2 regions of the Metabacillus sp. B2-18 genome follow, and region 2 is predicted to be linked to the other one. Evidence: predicted binding sites of a transcription regulator. Region 2 holds the regulator's gene; the other holds the start of a gene.
What was found. The regulator LexA, encoded in region 2, represses DNA repair genes until DNA is damaged. The targets are predictions, from matches to a motif close to CGAACATATGTTCG.
Positions count from the first base shown of each region.

Region 1: LPC09_RS11175 (DUF6434 domain-containing protein) is a predicted target of LexA. The motif match lies at 5,398-5,411, and genes of this name have one in related genera.

Region 1 is NZ_CP088245.1:2,214,434-2,222,047, reverse strand. Features, by position in the region: gene LPC09_RS11200 (sensor histidine kinase) at 1-839, opposite strand, end outside; gene LPC09_RS11195 (iron-containing alcohol dehydrogenase) at 853-2,001, opposite strand; gene LPC09_RS11190 (C40 family peptidase) at 2,235-3,191, shown strand; gene LPC09_RS11185 (hypothetical protein) at 3,269-3,793, opposite strand; gene LPC09_RS11180 (sodium-dependent transporter) at 3,943-5,286, opposite strand; gene LPC09_RS11175 (DUF6434 domain-containing protein) at 5,448-6,017, shown strand; gene LPC09_RS11170 (YdcF family protein) at 6,264-7,004, opposite strand; gene LPC09_RS11165 (MATE family efflux transporter) at 7,307-7,614, opposite strand, start outside.
Region 2 is NZ_CP088245.1:2,071,894-2,079,507, forward strand. Features, by position in the region: gene hflX (GTPase HflX) at 1-1,267, shown strand, start outside; gene LPC09_RS10355 (methionine gamma-lyase family protein) at 1,260-2,534, shown strand; gene LPC09_RS10360 (MerR family transcriptional regulator) at 2,642-3,043, shown strand; gene glnA (type I glutamate--ammonia ligase) at 3,102-4,436, shown strand; gene lexA (transcriptional repressor LexA) at 4,511-5,134, opposite strand; gene yneA (cell division suppressor protein YneA) at 5,292-5,603, shown strand; gene LPC09_RS10380 (YneB family resolvase-like protein) at 5,618-6,280, shown strand; gene LPC09_RS10385 (DUF896 domain-containing protein) at 6,443-6,673, shown strand; gene sirA (sporulation inhibitor of replication protein SirA) at 6,834-7,301, shown strand; gene LPC09_RS10395 (YneF family protein) at 7,388-7,606, shown strand.

The DNA.
Region 1 (7,614 bases), 140 kb from region 2:
TCAAAGGTGGATTGGTCCTCAAAATGAATTTCTTGATAACTGGCTTTTTCTGTTTGAAACGTTTTATTAGCGAGTCTTTTATAGTGTTGCTCTAGTAGAAGATTATCTTTATGATGATGGGTTTTCAAAAAGTGCCTAACCGAGTCGTTCATTTGAATAACATTTACATGTTTATCAAAAATAATGATCATATCGTCAACTGCTTTAAATGTGTTCTCCCACTCTTGCTTTGACCTTAATACCTCATTATATAATTGGGTATTTTCTATACTAACTGCTAAATGATCGGCAAGCTGCTCAAGAAATGCTATGTCCTCTGAATGCCAATGTTCATGAAAACAACGACCTATACAGATTACACCGATTTCCTTGTTTTTACTATAAATAGGCACAACGAGAATGCTGTTTAGCTTTAGGTTTCTTAAAAACTCTAGTTCATTAAAATTCCAGGTTGGATATTCTAACTGCTGAAACATAACTTGCCGTTTAGTTAAAGCCATCCAGTAAAGAGAGTTATCACGAGGTAAGTCTATCCCACGTTCAATGGTAGAAGTGTTTTCTGGAAAAACGTTAATTAAAGTAAGGCTTACATTTTGGAGAAGAAAAAAGCTTAATCGATCAAATTGAATAATACTTTTTAATTTATCAACCATATTACTTAAAATCTCTTCTAGTGTCATATCAATTTTAATACTCTTCATTACTTCGTTCATTATTTCAAGTTGCATATTTTTCTTTTGTAACATATCGACTGTTTTCTTAAGTTCTGTATAATAGCTTTTCTTGGAAGATTCAACACCTGTTAACAGGGCAATCATCTCGTTTTTATCTTCAAGCAAAAGAATTTCCTCCTTACAAAACCTGATGTAATAACTGCTTCATTTGTTCAAGATTCATATCACGAGGATTTGTTATCATACATGCATCTTCTAATGCAGTTTGACAGATAGATGTAATCATATCTTGTGAAATTCCAACCTCTCTTAATTGCTTTGGAATTCCGATATCAGCCGATAACTCTCTTACATATTGGATTGCTGCATTTCCAGCTTCTTTTTGGGTAAACGCTCTTGTATCAATTCCTATGCACCCTGCCATATCTGTAAACCGTTTTGGTGCAGCAATAAAATTAAAATCCATCACATATGGTAAAAGTATTGCATTTATTTCACCATGAGGTAACGGAAACCTTCCACCAATTGCATGAGAAATAGCGTGTGCCGCTCCTAAAATCGCATTAGAAAAAGCAAGTCCTGCTTGTAAGCTAGCCATCGCCATTGCTTCCTTTGCCTCTTCATTTGTTTTTGATGCAACAGAAGGTCTTAGATAAGTCGCCACAAGGGATAATGCATTCTTCGCTTGTACATCTGTTAATGGTGTGGCTGCGATACTCACATAAGCCTCAATAGCATGAGTTAAAACATCCATACCAGTTGCAGCCGTTAAACTGCTATCTTTTGTCATTAAAGTAAGCGGATCTATAATGGCAATGTCTGGTACAAGTGATTTCGAAATAATTGTCATTTTCTTTTTTCGAGTTGAATCCACTATGACAGAAAACTGAGAAACTTCCGACCCAGATCCCGCTGTAGTCATAATCATGATCATAGGCGGCAAAGGATGGACGATTTTATCAATTCCTTCATAATCCTTAATTTCTCCTCCATTTGTTGCCACAATGGCAATAGCCTTTGCCACATCTAATGCGCTTCCTCCACCAACACCAATAATGGCATCACATTCGTTTTCTATATAAAGTCGGGATCCGTTAATCACTTCTGTATCCTTAGGATCAATCGTAATATCTGTATATATGGCAAAAGGAAGACAAGATTCTTTACAAAGATTAACAACTTTTTCTAGCCAGCCAGCTGCCGCAACTCCTTGATCACTCACAATTAATACCTTTTTTGCACCAAGGCGTAAACATGCCTCACCCGCTTGTTTAATCGAGTTTTTACCGAAAATAATTTCGGGTGTTACAAATTTTGATATTTTCATCAATATCACCTTTATTCGATTCGATTTTTATACTATGTAATTTCTTATTAGTTATGAAAAATCCTTCTTTTTTGTCGAGAAATGTGTTAAACGCTTACATTTATAAGATGAATTGGATAATATCTCTAGTTACTCCAAATTTTTAGGGGTATAATCAAATCTTTCATCAACACGTTATGATGAATTCAGACTTTCGCAGAAACAGAATTCTAACACTAAGGAGCGTGTCGTGTTTGAAAAAACAATTTCTTTTTACGATTGCAACTCTTGGGATCATTTCAATTGGATTTACAAAACAAACTTCAGCCCATGAAGTAACATATAAAGTTCAATCTGGGGACTCTTTATGGAAAATATCTTATAATAACAGCTTATCTGTTCAGGAAATTATGCAATACAACAACTTAACGACCTCTACCATTTATGTTGGACAAGAATTATCATTAATTGCTCCACATACACATGAAACACCAGTTGAAGTAGCAACAACTTACACTGTAAAATCCGGTGATTCCCTTTCTTTAATCTCAAAAAACTTCAATACGACTGTGACAAACTTGAAAACGTTAAATAACTTAACATCTGACCTTATTTATGTTGGACAAGTATTAAAAGTACAAGGTCAAGCTGCAGTTACCCCACCACCTACAATGGAAACGACTGCTACAACATATACCGTACAATCTGGTGATACACTATGGAAAATTTCTACAAAAACTAATTTAAGTGTTTCACAGTTAAAAACGTATAATAATTTAACGAGTGATTCAATTTATGTAGGGCAAGTTCTAAAATTAACGGGAGCAACAACTACTGTACCTATTACATTAAATGCAGAAGCACTAATTACTGAGGCAAAAAAATATATAGGAGTTCCATATGTTTGGGGTGGAAGCACTCCTACAGGATTTGATTGTTCTGGTTATTTAAGTTATGTTTATAACACACAAGGAATAAAAATACCACGCACGGTGGCAACAATATGGGAAGCAACAACAACCGTTTCTTCTCCACAAAAAGGAGACCTTGTTTTCTTTACAACAACTGCACCAGGTCCAACACATGCGGGTATTTATATGGGTGATAATAAATTTATCCATGCAGGCTCATCTACAGGTGTAACAATTTCTGATATGAATAACACGTATTGGAAGCCTCGTTATTTAGGTGCTAAAAAAGTAAACTTATAGATTGCTACTTTTATAGAAATAGGAGCCGCAAATTGAGCAGCTCCTTTTTTATTTATAAGTTATTTGCTCTTTAACATTTACATTTCTCTTTTAGAAAAACCAGTCATAATAAAACATGTTAAAAAGGCAACAGAAGTAACAATCATGGCCATAATGATTCCTACCGCCCTCATAAATGTATCTTCACCAGGGTAATCGGGCTTTAATGTAATGAAGAAATATAAAAAAACAATCGTTAAAATCAGATAGAAACTACTACCAACCGCCCCCATTTTCAATCGTCTAAGCTTTGTGCCTTCCCAAGTATAATTAATCATGCACCATACAAAAACACTTACAATCACTGCAAATACCATCACAAATAAATGAACAAATGGAATCATAAAAAACGTTAAAGTATACAGAATAACTCCTGTTATGAAAAAGAGGAAGGCATTTATAAAAAATAAGAAAAGTCCAGATAACCAAGGATTACGAAACCAATTTGTACGTTTAAGAAAATCCATTTTTTTTTGATTTTTTTCGAAAAGAATTATTATTGATTCCTTGAAAAACAGGATGAATAGGATTGCCATAACACCAAGTATTAATAAAACAGACAAGTTTTATCTCCACCTTTTTATGTAGTTTAATAACCTAACTATTATTAATTATAGATATATATTTATCGTTTATCAATAAAAAATTACTTTTAATAAATATAAAAAGAACGATGTTGTATACAGACATCGTTCTTTAAGCATGTTTATAATTAAATAATACCTAGTGTACTTAAAAATACAACAACAATGGTAATTGGCACTACCCATTTCATAAGAAATCTCCATACTTTTAAAAACGAAGATGGTAGTGAATGACCTATACTGAACTCTTCTTCTATTAGCTGTTTATTCATTCTAATAGAGATAAAAAGAGCAATAAGCAAGCAGCCTAACGGTAACATAATATTACTAACCAAGAAATCAGTAGCATCAAATATTGTTTTTCCGAAAACATGAAAGTTCTGAAGTTTACTAAACGATAATGCTGCAGGAATTCCCGCAAAAAACACAACAACCCCAGATACCCATGCTGTTCTTTTACGTGTAGACCTTTTATTTTCAGTGAATGCTGAAACGATAATCTCTAATAAACTAAACGATGATGTTAAGGTTGCAAATAAGAAAAGCAAAAGAAATATAGCTAGAAACAACTCACCCAAAGGCATTTGCGAAAATACAGCAGGCAGCACCATAAATAGCAACCCCGGACCTTCAGCTGGTTCTAATCCAAACGCAAAAACAACTGGGAAAATGGCAAGACCTGCAAGTATTGATACTAGAATATTCATGACAACAACAGTACTTGCTGAGGATGGAATGCTCACATTTTTCTCTAAATAGGAACTATATGTAACCATACATGAAAAACCAACTGCTAATGCAAAGAAGGATTGTCCAAGTGCATAAAGAACAGATTCAGCGGTGATTTTTGAAAAGTCAGGCTGTAGGAAAAATCGTACTCCTTCCATTGCTCCTTCCAATGTTAACGCTCTAACAACCAAAATTAAAAATAGAAGAAACAATATTGGCATCATATACTTACTTGCTTTTTCAATCCCATTTTTTATTCCTACTGATATGACAATCATGTTTATAAGTAAAAATACAGCTAAACCTAGTAGTGTAATAAGTGGTGATCCTGTAATGGTACCAAATAACTCTGGATAACTTACACTAGGTTCAATCACACGACCACCAATTGCCATTATCGAATAAATCAGCACCCAGCCTCCAACAACTGCGTAAAAAGAAAGCAATAGAAAGCAGCCGATCACTCCTAATGGTCCAGTAATTGTCCATATACTGTTTGGTGCTAGTTTTTTATAAGCAGATACAGCTTCACTTTGAGCCCCACGTCCAATAATAAATTCTGATATCAGCATAGGTAGACCTATAAGAACAGTAAACAGAATAAAGAGTAGTAAAAATGCTCCACCACCACTCGTACCTGCTACATAGGGGAATTTCCATATTGCCCCAAGTCCTATCGCTGCCCCTGCTGAGGACATGATAAAACCAAATTTTGATGACCATTTTTCTCTATTTGTATTCATTAGATCCCCCTTTATTATTATTTTATTATAACTTATGGAAAGTGGTATAGCATGAAAAATAACTTTTTATTACTATTCCCCCTTGTCCGATTCCATAATTTTCTATATAATGGAACAAACGTTCGAAATCATCTTCAAATTTTAAAGGAGTTTAATAAATAATGAGACCAAAGTTATGTAAAGAAATGAACATAGAGGATTTTAAAAATTATTATTGGCTAAAAGAAGAGCTTGCTACTTTTTGTAAAGAACTTGGTATACCATCATATGGACCAAAATTAGAACTAACGGAAAGAATTATTATGTTTCTATCAATGGGCGTCATAACTAAAGCTCCAAAGAAAAAAGCATCACAAGCAAAACAATATGATTCTCTCTCTTTAGATACGGTCATTATTCCAAATCACAGATGCAGCCAAGATATCAGAGAGTTTTTTATAAAAGAAATCGGCAAACAATTTCATTTTTCTACTTACATACAAAACTTTTTTAAAAACAATGCTGGAAAAACGTTTCAAGATGTTGTTAATGCTTGGTACGAAGAAGAAGAACGAAAAAAAGATCCTTCATTCACTAAAGAGATCTCGCCACAATTTGAATATAATCAATTCATAAGAGATTTCTATCAAGATCCGACCAATAAAGGAAAACCTCGAAAAGATGCGATAGGTGCATGGAACACCATTAAAACTCTACCGGGAGATAATAAATACAAATCTACGACACGATAGTTATAAATAAAAAAGGAGTGAAACACTTTGTCTAGTATTCACTCCTCCTTCATTTTCTTATTTCAGCTCCTCATTAACAGTTGTAAACGAATAGCCTTCTTCTAGTAATGCTTAAATGCACCGAACATTATTAACTATATCCTCATGTAATACGTCCTTTTTCCAAAGATTTATTCATTTTCATGTAGATAAGACCTTATCTATCGATATAAATCAATAAGTTTCACTTATAAAGTTTGCTTCCAGCTAATCAAGGACATCTTCCACCAACATTTTCCCTATCCCCATCATTTCTCTTAAATGTGTAAGTGGAACAATACTTAGTGGTATAGGGGCTCCCGCACGATAAGGAGTAAGTCCGGCTTTATTTGCATAATAACTTGCACGAAATAAATGATAATTACTAGTTACAACCATTACTTCCTGTGATTTCCCTGACATTAGCTTTTGACTGAAATCAGCATTTTCTTTTGTACTTGTTGCTTTATCCTCCATTATTATTACTTGCTCTGGTATACCATTAATAATAAGGTATTCCTTCATAACAAAAGCTTCCGTGTATTGCTCACCAGTATCAAGTCCACCTGACACGATTATGTTTGATTCTGGATATTTACCATGTATTTCAATTGCTTTTTGCAAACGGTTTTTTAACACAGGGGTTGGGGAACCATTTTTTACTCCAGCACCAAAAACGAGAATATAATCAACGGTTTGAGGCTCCTTTTCAATCATCCCGCTTAATAGCAATGCTTCTAAACTTGCTGCAGTAAGTAGTCCAATGGATAAAACAATAATAATTGTTCTTTTAATCTTTTTTCTTCTTTGAACATATTGTTTTAACTTCTTGAAATAAATACTTACTACTAAACAGATCATTCCAAGAAATAGAATAAACACAATTCCAATGTTTATTCTATTTGTCCATAATGATGCTAGTCCATAAATAATTAATAATGCCGAAAAAATCCAAAACAAATTTCTCATATTACCCTCACCTAATTTTAATAGAATTAACGATTATTATCTAAAATTACAATTATTACTAGTTTATCAGGAAATCTATCAAATTGTGTCATATTTTGGTAATATTTTCAATGGGATTAATTGCTTATAAAAGCTATTAGAGATATAAAGATGAGAGAAAAAGTGGCTACACCTATTAGTTTAAAAACACTGAAGAATCAAACTTATTAAATCAAATAGGAAAAAGTCCTTCAACAGACAATCTATGAAGGACAATACACATTATATTTACAAATAAAATGCTCTCTACTTGAACATCCTACCTAAAAGTTACTTCTCTCAATCTTCCTAACATACATTGATAAAAATACCGTTCGACCCAAAGTAAACACAGTAAATGACAGCCATAGTTCGTGTGGAGAAATACCTTTACCATATATGATGATTACAATGACAAACGCAAGCAACGCAAAAAAGATTGAGTTTCGAACCGATTTAGCATCTGTCGCTCCTGCGAAGATCCCTTCCAATTGAAGTGCCCAAAAACCAGCGATTGGATAAATAACCATCCAAATTCCTAAATCAACAACTGCATTCTTTACTTCTTCTATCGTTGTAAAAAAATTGAAGA
Region 2 (7,614 bases):
TGTACTAAAAGAAAAGGTAATATTAGTTGGTTGTCAGCTTCAAACAATACTTGACGAACATTTCCATTACTCAATGGAGGAGTTAGCTTCATTAACGAAAACAGCTAATGGTGAAGTACTTAGCCAAATGACACAGAAAAGGGAGAGGCCACATCCCGCTACATACATAGGTAAAGGAAAAGTAGATGAATTATTGAGTTTAGTTGAGGAATTTAGTCCAGATATTGTTGTTTTTAATGATGAATTATCACCAAGTCAATTAAGAAATTTATCATCAATAGTAGATGTGCGAATTATAGATCGTACTCAACTGATTTTAGATATATTTGCTCAACGTGCTAAATCAAAAGAAGGTAAGCTTCAGGTAGAGCTTGCACAACTACAATACCTGCTCCCGAGATTAACTGGACAAGGTATTGCTTTATCACGTCAAGGGGGAGGTATTGGTACAAGAGGGCCAGGGGAGACTCAATTAGAGACAGATCGTCGTCACATTCGAAATCGTATTAATGAAATAAAACAGCAGTTATCAACTGTAGTTAGACACAGAAGCAGATATCGTGAACGTCGTAAGAAAAACCAAGCATTTCAAATTGCTTTGGTAGGATATACAAATGCAGGGAAATCAACGATATTTAATCGATTAACAACAGCAGGTACTTTTGAAGAAGATTTATTATTTGCAACATTAGATCCTATGACAAGAAAAGTATTGTTACCATCAACATATCAAGCTCTTATCACAGATACTGTAGGTTTTATTCAAGATTTACCGACAACTCTTGTAGCAGCGTTTCGATCCACACTTGAAGAAGTAAAAGAAGCGGATCTTATTCTTCACGTTGTTGACAGCTCAAATGAAGACTACGCAAATCATGAAAAGACTGTATATAAGCTTCTTGAACAATTGGATGTAACTGATATACCAATTTTGACCGTTTATAATAAAAAAGATCAGACTCCGGAATCATTCGTACCATCCCCGACGGAGGATTATTTAACAATTTCTGCTTTTTCTGAAGAAGATTTAAAAATGTTGATGAATAAGGTGGAGAAAATTGCAAAAAAAGAAATGAAACATTATTCCATCCACCTACCAGCAAATGAAGGTAGATTAATTTCGCAATTGAAAACTGAATCTCTTATTGAACACTTAGAATTTATCGAAGAGAAAGAAATGTATGAAATCGAAGGGTTTGTTCTCCCGACACATGCTATAAATGGACAGCTAGATAGGTATAACGGAGAGGGTAATAAACATGTTTAAGTTATTAAAAAATGGGGCAGCTATTGCCCCAATTGTTGAAAATGCTGAACAAAAAATATCTAAGATTCATGACCAAATTGATTTTATCAGTGAGGTAAACCAATTTAAGGTGCTAAAAAGCTTTCAGAAGCATCGAATTAGTGACTCACACTTTATTCCATCAACAGGTTATGGATATGATGATATTGGCAGAGACACCTTAGAAGAAGTGTATGCAGATGTGTTTGGGGGGGAGGCTGGCTTAGTAAGATCACAAATTATCTCTGGAACGCATGCTATTTCAATCGCTCTTTTCGGAGTTTTAAGACCAGGTGATGAACTTCTATATATAACAGGAAAACCATATGATACACTCGAAGAGATAGTAGGTATCAGAGGTAGCGGTATTGGTTCACTTAAAGAATTTAATATAGATTACAATACTGTGGACCTTAACGGAGATGGTACTGTAAGTTTTGAAGCTGTAAAAAACGCCATTTCACCTAAAACAAAAATGATTGGTATTCAACGATCTAAAGGGTATGCAACAAGGCCTTCATTTACAATATCAGATATTAAAGAAATGATAAATTTTGTTAAATCTATTAAAGAAGATATTGTCATTTTCGTTGATAACTGCTATGGTGAATTTGTGGAAGAATTGGAGCCATGTCATATTGGAGCTGACCTAATTGCAGGGTCATTAATTAAAAATCCAGGCGGTGGACTTGCAAAAACAGGAGGCTATTTAGTCGGCAAAAAAGAACTTATAGAGGCGTGTTCGTACAGAATGACTTCACCTGGTATTGGAGCAGAGGCTGGTGCTTCACTATACAGCCTTCAGGAAATGTATCAAGGGTTCTTTTTGGCACCGCATGTTGTGGGCCAAGCGTTAAAAGGTGCAGTATTTACTTCAGCTTTTTTGGAAGAAATTGGTTTGAAAACAAGTCCTAAGTGGAACAGTATAAGAACTGATTTGATTCAATCTGTACAATTTGACGACCCAAACCTGATGGTTGCTTTTTGCCAAGCAATTCAGTACGCCTCACCAATAAATTCCCATGTTACACCATATCCTAACTATATGCCTGGATATGAAGATGATGTCATTATGGCAGCAGGTACTTTTGTTCAAGGAGCTAGCATTGAACTTACCGCAGATGGGCCACTAAGAGAGCCGTACGTTGCATACGTTCAAGGTGGCCTAACATACACGCATGTAAAAATAGCTGTTTGTAGTGCTGTTGATTCTCTAATTGAGCAAAAGTTAATTTCAATAGATAGATAATTACCATATAGAAAGTAATTATCCTATGTTATGTAACCTTACACATGATTGACACATAATATTACATAAGTTATAATGAGATTAGTTAATTAAAAGGAGCGAATAACATGAGTGATAACATACGACGCTCAATGCCCCTATTTCCTATCGGAATTGTTATGCAGCTCACAGATCTGTCTGCAAGACAAATTCGTTATTATGAAGAGAATGAACTTATTTTTCCAGCTCGAACTGAAAGCAATAGAAGATTGTTTTCGTTTAATGATGTTGACAAGTTATTGGAGATTCGTAATTTAATTGAACAAGGTGTCAACTTGGCTGGAATTAAAGAGATTTTCTCGCGTAACAGTACACATAATGAAGAGAAAGAAGAGCAACATAAAACTGTTGAAAAACCTGATTTGAGTGATGCTGAATTACGTAAGCTCTTAAAATCTGAGCTTATGCAGGCAGGACGCTTTAATCGTCCAACATTAAGGCAAGGGGACATGACAAGGTTCTTTCATTGATTTGGTTAGTATTAAATTGAATATAAAACTTTTTTGAAATAGGAGAGGAGATTTTCAAGTGGCTAAATATTCAAGAGAAGATATTGTAAGTTTAGTAAAAGAAAACAATGTAAAATATATCCGTCTACAATTCACAGATATTTTGGGAACTATTAAAAACGTAGAGATTCCTGTAAGCCAATTAGATAAAGCTCTTGATAATAAAATGATGTTCGATGGATCTTCAATTGAAGGTTTCGTTCGAATCGAAGAGTCTGATATGTACTTATATCCTGATATTGATACATTCGTTATCTTCCCTTGGACAGCAGAAAAAGGAAAAGTTGCACGATTCATCTGTGATATTTATAATCCAGATGGCACTCCATTTGCTGGTGATCCACGTAATAACCTACGACGTCTTCTTTCTGAGATGGAAGAACTAGGGTTTACAGATTTCAATTTAGGGCCTGAGCCAGAATTCTTCTTATTTAAATTAGACGAAAAAGGCGAACCAACATTAGAATTAAATGATAATGGTGGATATTTCGACTTAGCACCAACTGACTTAGGTGAAAACTGCCGCCGTGATATCGTTCTAGAACTTGAAGAAATGGGATTTGAAATCGAGGCATCTCACCATGAGGTAGCTCCTGGTCAGCATGAAATTGATTTTAAATATGCTTCTGCAATTAAAGCATGTGACGATATTCAAACATTTAAATTAGTTGTTAAAACAATTGCACGCAAGCATGGATTACATGCTACATTTATGCCAAAACCATTGTTTGGTGTAAACGGATCTGGTATGCACTGTAACTTATCATTATTTAGTAATGGTGAGAATGCATTCTTAGATACAAACGCTGAACTGCAATTAAGTGATACTGCTAGACAATTTATTGCTGGTGTAATCAAACATGCCCCTGCATTTACAGCAGTAACAAACCCAACTGTAAACTCTTATAAACGACTTGTACCAGGTTATGAGGCGCCATGTTATGTGGCTTGGTCTGCACAAAACAGAAGTCCTTTAATTCGTATCCCTGCTTCACGTGGGTTAAGTACACGTGTAGAAGTACGCAGTGTTGACCCTGCAGCAAATCCGTACCTAGCTATGAGTGTTCTTTTAGCTGCTGGTCTTGATGGTATTAAAAATAAGCTTCAAGCTCCAAAACCTATTGATCGTAACATTTATGTTATGTCAAAGGAAGAGCGTGTTGAAAATGGTATCGTAGACCTACCAGCAACACTAGCTCAAGCTCTAGACTTGTTAAAAGCTGATAGCACAATGAAGCATGCTTTAGGTGAACATTTATTTGAGCACTTTATTGAAGCAAAAGAAATAGAGTGGGATATGTTCAGAACTCAAGTACACCCATGGGAAAGAGAACAATACATGTCAATGTATTAATAGAAAAAAACTTAACACAAATTTGTGTTAAGTTTTTTTATTTACAAATAAAAAGCTTGCCTGATTAGGCAAGCTTAATGAACCGTGCGGTAAACTCCAATTACTTTTCCTAGTATACTCACATTTCGAAGAATTATAGGTTCCATTGTTGAATTTTCTGGCTGTAAGCGAATGTAGTCTTTTTCTTTGAAAAATCTTTTACAAGTTGCCTCATCATCCTCTGTCATAGCCACAACAATATCACCATTGTTAGCCGTTTGCTGTTGTCGGACAATTACTAAATCACCGTCTAATATTCCAGCTTCTATCATACTTTCACCCATAATTTCTAGCATAAAAACATGTTCATCTTCTGAAATATATCGATCTGGGAGCGGAAAGTACTCTTCCACATTTTCAATAGCTGTAATTGGAAGACCTGCTGTTACTTTTCCGATTACTGGAACATTAATAACATTGCTCTTTGGAATATGAAGAGTCTCTTCTTCCTCTAAAATTTCAATAGCTCTTGGTTTCGTAGGATCTCTTCTAATTAATCCTTTTGACTCTAATCTAGCTAAATGGCCGTGTACTGTTGAGCTTGAAGCTAAACCCACAGCTTCTCCAATTTCACGTACTGAAGGTGGATACCCCTTTTTTTGGACCTCATCTTTAATAAAAGTTAATATATCTTGTTGCCTTTTTGATAGTTTCGTCATCCTCTGTGACACCTCGGATCCTCTAATTTATGTTTATTATAGCATCATTTACCTTTATATACAAACATAAGTTCGAGAAAAACGCTTGACTGGAACATTCGTTCGTATTATACTAATTTCAACAAATACGAACAAATATTCCTATGAGGTGTGTAATATGAAAAAAGAATCTTTTACATATGTAGTATCATTTTTTCTAGTCCTTTTTGCAATTACACTAGCAATAACGTATACTGGTGAACCAGAAAGTTTGGATAAGTATCATCAAGTAGAGATTCAAGAGGGTGACAGCCTTTGGTCAATTGCTGATGAGTTTAATGTAAAAAGCCAGATTTCAAAACAAGAGTTTGTAAAGTGGGTACAGGATAAAAACGGCATTCACTCCAATGTTATTAAGCCAGGTGAATTTGTTTTTGTACCTGTTGAAAAGGATGAAATCTATCAAATTGAACAAATTGCTAGTAAGTAGAGGATGATCTAATAATGAAGGCAGTTGTTTATTGTAGAGTAAGTACAGAGAAGGATAGTCAAGACTCATCAATTGATAGGCAAAAAGAGGAGCTATTAAGGTTGGCTTCGCTACATAATATTGAAGTTATAAAGATAATAGAGGAAAGACATAGTGGATATGACATAGACCGTGATGGAATTATTGAAGCTCTATCAATATTAAAAGAAAAGAAGGCATCTATATTATTAGTTCAAGATGATACAAGATTGGGACGGGGTCACGCAAAAATAGCCCTTTTGCATGAAATAAGAAAAATGAAAGCTGAGATTTTCACTCTTAATGAACGTGGAGAGCCTGAACTGTCCGAAACAGATGAAATGGTACTGAGTATTCTTGCAACTATTGAAGAATTCCAACGGAAGCTTGTTAATTACAAAATTAGAAGAGGCATGAACCGGGCAATAGAGAATGGTTACAATCCTCTTAAAAATTTAAAAAACATCGATAAGGGAGGGGGCCGTGAGAAGATTGATTTACCAATCGAAGAGATTCTTAAGTTAAGGAAGAAAAACCTAACATTTGGAGAAATTGCTTCAACTCTTAGGGGATTAGGGTTTCAAGTTAGTAAGGCTACAGTACACAGAAGATACCAAGAATATATTGATGAAAATGATCTACAGAATCTTGAAAGGTAAATTATTGGTGAAAAAATATGTTTTAAAGTTGTTATTTTCTCCTCTATTTAGTAATATGTCATTTGTATCATTTAAAAGACTTTAAAGTAATATTATAGTTAATCTCTTTGAGGTTAGCTGTAGATTGAAGTCTATATGGTTTAAGAGAGGAGTTTATAAAACATGTTACCGAAACTTAAGATCGATCGAATAAATGAATTATCCAAAAAAGCAAAGTCAGTAGGACTAACTGATAAAGAAAAGCAAGAACAACAATCTCTTCGAAATGAGTATTTACAAGTGTTTCGATCATCTATGAAAAACACTTTAAAGGGAGTAACAGTTGTTGATCCGAATGGTAACGATGTAACCCCGCAAAAGCTGAAAAATGAGAGAAGTAAAGATCTACATTAAAAGGGAATAAATCAATGATTTATTCCCTTTTTGTTGGAAGTGAATATGGCATTCTTATTTAAGTAATGATAGGCTTCGAATGTTCGACAAAAATAGTGTCTTCTCTCTCCAGTTTAAGACAATAATTGCTTCTCTGTTCTTTTATAATAAGAGAAATAGTATGGTTGAGGAGAGTGAAATAGTGAGACACTATTATATTTACTTAATAGAAGAAGAATTTGCAAGTCACTACTTTGGTCGTGAGTCTAAAATCTACCATCTGTTTCAAGATTTTCACTGGACAATTGCCCGTTCTGAACATGAAAACACACTAGAGAAGCAAATTAATTATATAACTAAGCCTATTCCAATGTTATTTATTCATCAATTATTAGGAACTCATTTAGCAAAGCGTTCGGATTATCAAGTGTTCCAAAATATCCATAAAATTGAGTTAAAAGGAAATCTTGGTAATGCAACATTAATAGTGAAAAATCGTCATCTTGAGCTTTCTTCTGATGGAAGTTATGAGGCAGAAACTATATTTTTCGAAGTGTTAAGAAAATTTGATCCTTGTTTTTTAGCAATGGACTTAAAAGGTGAAAGATATGGGTGGCTAAACCCAATAAAAGAAAGAAATTTTGGATAAAATATAAAGAAATTATAGTGCAAATGTTGTATAATATCAAAGGATTTAGTACACTGTAAAATAGACAACACGAAGGAGGAAATACAATGCAATTATGGGTTGTTATTCTAGTAGGCATTCTAGCTTTACTTGCTGGAGTTGCACTAGGATTTTTCATTGCGCGTAAATATATGATGAATTACCTGAAGAAAAATCCACCAATTAACGAACAAATGCTAAAAATGATGATGATGCAAATGGGACAAAAACCATCCCAAAAGAAAATCAATCAAATGATGTCACAGATGAATAAGATGCAAAAGTAACAAACGTT